DNA from 4 places in the Paenibacillus cineris genome. Region 1 is predicted to be linked to each of the others. Evidence: predicted binding sites of a transcription regulator. Region 1 holds the regulator's gene; each other region holds the start of a gene.
What was found. The regulator LexA, encoded in region 1, represses DNA repair genes until DNA is damaged. The targets are predictions, from matches to a motif close to CGAACATATGTTCG.
Positions count from the first base shown of each region.

Region 1 (2,206 bases):
AGTTATCCGCATATCAAATGGGTCATCATTTCGGCTTATTCCGAGTTTTCCTACGCCCAGGAAGCCGTCAAGCTTGGGGCTAAGGACTATATGCTCAAGCCGATCGGGAAAGAGCTGCTGCTCTCCATGATTTCCGGACTTGCTCAGGAGATGGATCGGGAGAATGAAATCGTGCGCGAGGCGGAGCTGCTGAAGTCTAACCTGAAGTATTTGCGTGAGGCTGTGTTTCAGCGCTGGGCGAGCGGACTCGATACTGGGCGCCTTGACGTCGCGTCTATAATTGAGAGCTACCCCGCATTCCAACTGGTGATGGTTAAGATGGAGAGCGACGCGCCGGTGCATCTGGAGCATTTTATTATTGAAAATGTGCTTGGTGAGCTGATTGAAGCGCACGGCTGCGGATTTGTGACAAGCATGGACGAAACGAGCCTGATCGGCCTCGTCTCCTTGGGAGAAGAGGGAGGCATGAAACGTCTGACGGATGAGCTGCGCGCTAACTTGAAACGATGCGTCAAGGTGCCTTTCCAGATTCAGTCGACGGGACTTATCACAGACATTCACCGGGTGCCGGAGGAAGTGCGGCGGATGCGCCAGGAATCGGCATCGCTGGAGTACGAATACAACAACCCGGGAGGTAACCGAGCGATCGAGGTTGCGGTGCAGTACATCAAAGCGCACTATCATACGGATCTGTCCCTGGAAAAGGTAGCTTCGGTCGTGTTCCTGAATCCGGTCTACTTCAGCCAGCTGTTTAAGCAGAAGACGGGAAGCGGCTTCAAGGAATACGTCACCAATCTGCGGATCGAACAAGCCTGCAAGCTGCTGCTGCAAACGCATTTGAAGCTGGCCGACATTTCGGACAAAGTCGGATATGTGGACGTCAAGCATTTTACCCAGGTATTTCGCAAAAAAACGGGAAAAACCCCGACGGAGTACCGTCTGGAGCAAACGGCGGATTCCCGTGAGGTGTGTCCCACCTGAATCATCCTGCCTTGATCCCAACGCCGAAAAGAGCCCTTGACCTTCCTGAGTAAGGAAGAGCAAGGGCTCTATTGCTGCTTGTCCAGCATCATCTGCTAGTGAATATCGCGGAACAGCCCGACGACTTTGCCCAGAATGGTGACATGGTTCAGACGCAAAGGTTCGTAAGCCGGGTTCTCCGGTTGAAGCCGGATATGGTCCTTCTCCTTGTAAAACGTCTTCACGGTTGCTTCATCCTCATCCGTCATGGCAACGACGATGTCCCCGTTATCGGCTGTCTGCTGCTGTCTCACGATGACGTAGTCACCGTTATGAATGCCAGCCTCGATCATACTGTCCCCAACGACGGAAAGCATAAATACTTTCTCATCTCCAACATAGTGCTGCGGCAGAGGGAAGTAATCTTCAATGTTCTCCGTTGCCGTGATCGGAACCCCAGCTGTAACCTTGCCTACTACGGGAACTCTGGCGATCGTATGCGTGAACAGATTGCTGCTCTCGGATTCTTCTTGTCCCAACAGTTCAATGGCACGAGGCTTCGTAGGGTCTCTGCGGATCAAGCCTTTCTTCTCCAGTCGGTCCAAATGGCCGTGTACAGTCGAGCTGGAAGCCAACCCTACCGCCTCACCGATCTCTCGGACGGACGGAGGATAACCCTTGGCGCGGACTTCATTTCTGATAAATTCCAATATCGCTTGCTGCCGGCTAGATATCTTTGACATTCCCCATCAACCCCATTTAGTAACGTTTGGTAAAATTATAACATAGAACTGCCGTTCGTACAAACATAAGTTCTAAATGATTTTGCTTTGATGGAGCGGGATTTTCGCGGCTTCTGAATGAAGGAAGCCCGCCTCTAAAAACATAGGAACAATTGTTCGAAAAAAGTATTGAACAAAACAAATGTTCGTGTTATATTGTTCTCATAAAACAAGAACAAACGTTTGGAGGCGTAATATTTATGCTGAAACACACTACATACCAAAGTATTTATAATAACTCATCCGTTAACCCATCCATCAATGAAGCTATAGCATCTCCTTGGTTGAAGAAAGTCCAGTCCTTCGTGCCTGGCCCTGCCTTGATCAAACTGATCCTGGCGGCCCTGATTATTTTGGTGGGATGCACAGGTGTCGTTCGCGTATTCGCGGGAACCTCGGATGATGTTCGGTTAGAGAAAAATGTCATCGTTCAGCAAGGCGATACGCTGTGGGGAATCGCTTCT
Region 1 covers NZ_BORU01000001.1:3,618,300-3,620,505, reverse strand. Annotated here, with positions in the region: gene KI379_RS16770 (response regulator transcription factor) at 1-981, shown strand, start outside; gene lexA (transcriptional repressor LexA) at 1,077-1,703, opposite strand; gene KI379_RS16760 (LysM peptidoglycan-binding domain-containing protein) at 1,943-2,206, shown strand, end outside.

Region 2 (2,206 bases), 400 kb from region 1:
CGACCGGGTAAGCTTCCATTTCCTCCGCAGGATAGGGCACCAGCAGCTTCTGCAGGGCGTTTACGTCCGTCTGCCCTCGGTCCAGCCAGGCCATTTCGTCCTCCGGGCGCAAAATGACGGGCATCCGGTCATGGATCGGCGCCATCAGCGCATTGGGCCCGGAAGTGATGACTGTGCAGGTGCTCAGCTTGCTGCCGTCCTCCTGCAGCCAGGTGTCGTAGAGGCCGGCCATGCTGAAGATTCCCCCACCCCGGAGGGTAATCCGGTAAGGGACTTTGCCGCTGTCGGTTTTCATCCATTCATAAAATCCGTCGGCTGGGATCAGGCACCGCTTCCTCGCAAAAGGCAGCTTATAGGCCGGCTTGTCCGCCAGCGTTTCGCTTCTGGCGTTGATCATCCTGCTCCCCATGCTGCTGTCCTTGGCCCAGGACGGGACCAGTCCCCATTTAAGCTGACCGGCGCGAAGGCTGCTTCCATCATGAATGACGGCCAGTACGTTCTGCGCCGGAGCGATATTGTAACGGGGATGAAAGTTCAGCGCAAGCTCAAGCTCATAGCGCAGCATCAATTCTTCCATCGACACGGTCAGTGTATAACGGCCGCACATCAGGCACTCCCCCTTTTGTGGAATGATCGTTGTAAACAGTGTACCGCGGGATGCCGGTTTACGCCAGCCTGTCTGCCAGCAGCAAGGGAAGGCTGTCAAAAAATACATTTGCATAGAGAACATGTGTTTGGTATATAATACGAATATACGTTCGCTTACCGAGTGAGCATGCTTCGTGGAGAGGGAAGCGGCCCGGATCGTTTTTTTCGACGAGCGGTCTTTAGGGTGCTGGAGCTTCTCGGAGCTGCCCGGCCCAAACCGGTTTAACGAAATGCCAAAGTGGATGTGGAGGGTGTGTGCGCTTGAGCAGATCAAAGGAGAGAATTATATTTTTGGCCGATTGTCAGAGCTTTTATGCAAGCGTAGAGAAGGCGGATCATCCGGAGTATAAAGACAGGCCGCTCGCCGTTGCCGGAGACCCGATGCGCAGATCGGGCATCATTCTTGCCGCATGCCCGATCGCCAAGAGCTACGGGGTATCGACCGCCGAACGGCTGGGGGAGGCGCTCAAGAAGTGCCCGGATCTCGTCATTATGCGTCCAAGAATGCAGCATTATATCGATGTCTCGCTTCAGATTACCCGGATTTACGAGGAATATACCGATCTGGTCGAAATATTCAGCATCGACGAGCAGTTTCTGGACGTGACCGGCAGCCTGGCTCTCTTCGGCGACCCTGTGAGCATTGCGAAATCGATCCAGCAGAAGGTGATGGAGGAGACGGGAGTCTGGGTGCGGGTCGGCATCAGCTCGAACAAAATTTTGGCTAAAATCGCCACCGACATTTGGGCGAAGAAGAACAAGGAGGGCATTTTTATACTGCCCAAAGCCGACATCGAGAAGAATCTGTGGCCGCAGCCGGTCCATAAAATGTTTGGAGTGGGCTCGCGCATGACGGCCCATTTTGCCAAGCTCGGCATGACGACGATCGGGGATGTGGCGAGAACGCCTCTTCCCCAGCTGAAGGATAAATTCCGGGCCCGGTTCGGCAAGCAGTCGGATATCCAGGCCGAAGTGATGTGGCGCACCGCCAACGGCATGGACGACAGCAAGGTGACCCCGGAAACGTTCGACAAGCCTCCCAAATCGGTCGGGCATATGATGACGCTGCCCCGGGACTACGTCATCCCCAAGGAGGTCGACACGATCCTGCTGGAGCTGACGGAAGAAGTATGCCGCGACTGCCGCCGGAAGGGCTATATGGGCTCGGTCGTCACAGTCAGCTGCATGTGCAGCCCTTATGACGCGCCGACAGGCTTTTCCCGGCAAATGAAAATGCCGGATCCCACGAACAACACGAACAAGGTGTATGAAGCCGTAAAAGCGATTTTTTATAAGCACTGGGACCGCATGCCCGTTAGGCGCGCCGGGGTCATGCTGAGCGAGCTCAGCGACGACCGGAATTACCAGCTGACGCTGTTTGAAGACCAGGAGCGGCTGCGGGCTCTGGAAAAGGCGACGGACCATATCAAGCAGCGGTACGGCAGCATGGCGATCGTAAGAGCCTCTTCCCTTACGGGCGCCGGCCAGGCGGCGGAGCGGTCCATGAAAATCGGGGGGCATTATAAATGAGCAAGAAGCTTGAGAATAACGGGATTTG
Region 2 covers NZ_BORU01000001.1:4,019,014-4,021,219, reverse strand. Annotated here, with positions in the region: gene KI379_RS18750 (SOS response-associated peptidase) at 1-607, opposite strand, end outside; gene KI379_RS18745 (DNA polymerase IV) at 910-2,178, shown strand; gene KI379_RS18740 (hypothetical protein) at 2,175-2,206, shown strand, end outside.
Region 2: a site for LexA is predicted at 748-761, ahead of KI379_RS18745 (DNA polymerase IV). Genes of this name have one in related genera too.

Region 3 (2,206 bases), 610 kb from region 1:
GGCGTATTCCAGGCTCCGATCCAGAAAGTGTGGGAGGCAGTGGCGACTCCCGAAGGGCTGTCCGCCTGGTTCATGCCCAATGACATGCAGCCCGTCGTAGGCCACGAATTTCACATTAATGCCGGTCCGTACGGCATGTCGCCGTGCAAGGTGACCGAAGTGGATCCGCCGCACCGGCTGGCGTTCCGCTGGGGCAAGGACTGGACGCTTGTTTTCGAGCTGAAGGAGCTGGACGGCAAAACGGAAGTGACGCTCATCCACTCCGGCTGGAGCGCGGACCAAGTGACCGAGTTCAACCAGCCGCATACGATCGTGCGCGAAACGATGGACCAAGGCTGGGCCGGACTCCACCAGAAGCTGGGCAGATACGTCGAGGCGTAAGCATGACGGCGACTGCGTCCAAGCACGACGTGTTTCAGGCCGTGGCCGACCCGACCCGGCGCCAGCTGCTGAAGCTGCTGTCCGATCAGGAGATGCCCGTAACGGTGCTCAGCAGCCATTTTCCGATGAGCCGGACGGCGGTTTCCAAGCATCTGCGGATTCTGTCGGAGGCAGGGCTGGTGAAGGAGAGGAAGGTCGGCCGCGAGACGAGGTACCGGCTGGACCCGGGGCCTTTGCAGGAGCTCAAGGATTGGTACTCCTATTTTGAACGCTTCTGGGAGAACAAGATGGCAGCCCTGCAGCACTTCGTGGAGTCGGATGGTTCCGAACGCTTCCCTGCTCCGCTGACTCTTGTGGATAAGGAGAAGGAACAAGATTAGCCGGTGATTCAATCGCTCTATACTGAACCATGATCCCTGCATGATGGCCGGAAGGCTGGAAACTAGCATTCGTAAAAATCAAGCGAAACAAGAGACAGCGGTACAAGAGGATCACCTCCTCCTGTACCGCTGTTTGGCATGCCGGGTCACGGCGTTCCTTCGGGTTGAGCGTATCGGATAAATGCAAAAAACGGTAAGTGCCTCCTTTTTACAGTTCCGCAAACATACGTTCTTTTCAAAAAAGGTTGTGTTATACTTATATTTAATAGTTTTCGAGGTTTACATACGAAGGAGGCAACACCATGTCGGTTCATTTTCTGATCGGACGATCCGGAAGCGGCAAGACGACGGCGATCCTAAGCGAGATTACGTCCCGGCTGCAAACAGAGCCTAAGGGCAGCCCGCTGATCCTGCTCGTTCCCGAGCAGGGCTCATTCCAGGCGGAGCACAGCCTGGTATCATCGGGCGCTGTCAAAGGCAGCGTCCGTGCGCAGGTTCTCAGCTTCCGGCGCCTGGCGTACCGGGTGATGCAGGAGACCGGCGGGTCGGCGAGAGTCGGCATCAGCGAAGAAGGCAAAAAAATGCTGCTGTACAAAATCATTCAGCGCCGCAAAGAGGAGCTGAAGCTGTTCGGCGCCTCCGGCGACCAGCTGGGTTTCATAGGCAAGCTGAACGAGCTGTATACCGAGCTCAAGCGGTACTGCGTAGATTCCGCCGTGCTGGAAGAGCATTTGACCCAGCTGACGGAGCAGAAGGCGGCCGCGCCGATCCTGCGCTATAAGCTGGAGGATTTATGGACGGTGTACCGCGACTTTGAACAGGAAATATCACCGCTTTATATAGATGATGAAGATACGCTCGTCACTTTGGCCGAAGGGATTCGCAGCTCGTCTTATGTCAAAGGCGCGGACGTATGGATCGACGGCTTCCACGGGATGACTCCGCAGGAATACGGGGTTGTTCGCGAGCTGATGGCCCATGCGTCATCGGTCACCATTGCGCTCACGCTGGACAAGCCGTACCACGGCAGCATGCAGCCGCATGAGCTGGACCTGTTCCACCCGACTGCCACGACTTACATCAAGCTAAGAGGAATGGCCGACGAGCTGGGCATCGAAACGAACGATTCGATTCTGCCGGCATCGGACCTGCCCAAATTCCGCCTCAGCCCGCGGCTTGCTCATTTAGAGCGCGGTTATGACCGGCGGATTCCCTGGAAGGGGCAGGAGAATGATCAGGTTCAGGAAACCGAAGGGATTTCCCTCTATGCCGCCGAGAATCGGCGCACCGAAGTGGAAGGGGCTTTGAGGGAGATGCTGCGCCTGGCCAGGGAGGAAGGGGCGAGATACCGCGAAATGGCCGTGTTCGTCCGTAATTTGGGCGATTACGAGCATTTGGTGGAGCCCCTGTTCCGGGACTACGGCATTCCGTTCTTTCTCGACCAG
Region 3 covers NZ_BORU01000001.1:4,224,180-4,226,385, reverse strand. Annotated here, with positions in the region: gene KI379_RS19710 (SRPBCC family protein) at 1-381, shown strand, start outside; gene KI379_RS19705 (ArsR/SmtB family transcription factor) at 384-761, shown strand; gene addB (helicase-exonuclease AddAB subunit AddB) at 1,064-2,206, shown strand, end outside.
Region 3: a site for LexA is predicted at 981-994, ahead of addB (helicase-exonuclease AddAB subunit AddB). Genes of this name have one in related genera too.

Region 4 (2,206 bases), 2.0 Mb from region 1:
ACCGCCGTCAAGCGCTCGTCATCGACGGCAGCACGCCGCTGCCGAATGAAACAGGATTGGCCGTCGGCCTCGCGCTTGCCCAGGAGGATAACTTCTACATCGTTCTGCCGGGTCCTCCAAAAGAGATGAAGCCGATGTTCGACCAGCAGGCGAAGCCGTGGCTCCTTCAGCATGCCCTGACCGACGAAATGCCGATTTACTCCAAAATGCTCAAGTTTGCCGGCATCGGCGAATCGCTGCTGGAGGATCGGCTTCTGGACCTGATCGACGGACAGACCGATCCGACGATCGCTCCTTATGCGAAGGAGGGTGAAGTGACCGTACGCATCTCCACCAAAGCGCCTACAGAGCAGGAAGCGATGGAGAAACTGAATGCGATGCAGGGACAAATTCAAAGCCGGCTCGCAGACCATATGTACGCCAGCATGGACGTGCCGATCGAACGGATCATCGTTGACATGATGGCGGACCGCGGGATTACGCTGAGCGCCGCTGAGAGCTGCACAGGAGGCATGCTGATGGAGAGCATCACGTCCATTCCGGGCAGCGCCACAATGTTCGTGGGAGGGATCGTCTGCTACTCCAACGAGATGAAGGAGAAGCTGCTGCATGTCCCGCATGCGCTGCTGGAGGGAGACGACGCACCGGGAGCAGTGAGCGCCGAAGTGGCTGAGGTGCTTGCCGAGAACGTGCGGATGATCACGGACAGCGACTTCGGCTTATCCGTCACGGGTGTCGCGGGGCCGGGGTATTCCGAACGCAAACCGGTCGGCCTCGTGTACGTCGGGATCGCCCAGCGCGGGCAGAAGACTGAAGTGTTTGAGCTGAAGCTGAACGGCAACCGCGAAACGATCCGGGTCCGCTCGGTCAAAACGCTGCTGTACCGGTTGTGGCAAAGACTGGTATCTGCCGATCCGGCCACCGGGGAGTCCAAGGATCAGGTTTGAAGTTGTGCAGCCGCCAGCCAGGCGCTATAATATAACCATACGGAAGAACCGTGCAAAAATAAGTTTGCCGCGGTTCTTTTTCTTATGGTTGGAGTAGGGGTGGAAGCCTGTTCCAGTTCGGACTCTAGCATCCGATCATCATAGAAGAACAAGCGCTCACAGGAGCGCCCCCATATTTGGCGGGTTTTCCTTGCGGCGGTTGGTTTAAGGTACGGCGGCATGATGATGAGAGGAGAATGCCCGGCAAAAAAACGAATGTATGTTCGAAAAAATGCTTGGCAAACGTTCCAAAACAAGGTATCATAATAGTATAAACGGTGAAGGATGTGAGTTTATTGTCAGATCGTCGTGCTGCGCTTGAAATGGCGCTTCGTCAAATAGAGAAACAATTCGGTAAAGGTTCGATCATGAAACTCGGTGAGTCGACACATATGCAGGTGGAAGTTGTTCCCAGCGGCTCCCTGGCTCTAGATATAGCACTTGGTATTGGCGGACTTCCAAGAGGCCGCGTGGTTGAAGTATACGGACCGGAATCTTCCGGTAAGACGACGGTGGCCCTACATGCCATCGCTGAAGTACAGAAAGTCGGTGGACAAGCTGCTTTCATCGATGCGGAGCATGCGCTTGATCCGTCGTATGCCAACAAGCTTGGCGTCAACATTGACGAGCTGCTGCTGTCTCAGCCGGACACCGGTGAGCAGGCGTTGGAAATTGCGGAAGCCCTCGTACGCAGCGGCGCCGTTGATATTATCGTCGTGGACTCGGTTGCCGCGCTCGTACCGAAAGCGGAAATCGAAGGCGAAATGGGTGATTCCCACGTAGGTCTGCAGGCTCGTCTGATGTCCCAGGCACTGCGTAAGCTGTCCGGTGCGATTGCGAAGTCGAAGACGATCGCGATCTTTATCAACCAGCTTCGTGAGAAAGTCGGCGTCATGTTCGGGAATCCGGAGACGACTCCGGGTGGCCGTGCCCTGAAGTTCTATTCTTCCGTTCGTCTGGATGTACGCCGTATTGAGAGCATCAAGATGGGCAATGATGTCGTGGGTAACCGGACGCGGATTAAGGTCGTCAAGAACAAGGTGGCTCCTCCGTTCAAGCAGGCGGAGATCGACATCATGTACGGCGAAGGCATTTCCAAGGAAGGCAGCATTATCGATATCGGTACGGAATTGGATATCGTCAATAAGAGCGGTGCCTGGTACTCCTATGAAGGCGAGCGCCTGGGTCAGGGCCGCGAGAATGCGAAGCAGTTCCTGAAA
Region 4 covers NZ_BORU01000001.1:1,621,673-1,623,878, forward strand. Annotated here, with positions in the region: gene KI379_RS07880 (competence/damage-inducible protein A) at 1-947, shown strand, start outside; gene recA (recombinase RecA) at 1,283-2,206, shown strand, end outside.
Region 4: a site for LexA is predicted at 1,200-1,213, ahead of recA (recombinase RecA). Genes of this name have one in related genera too.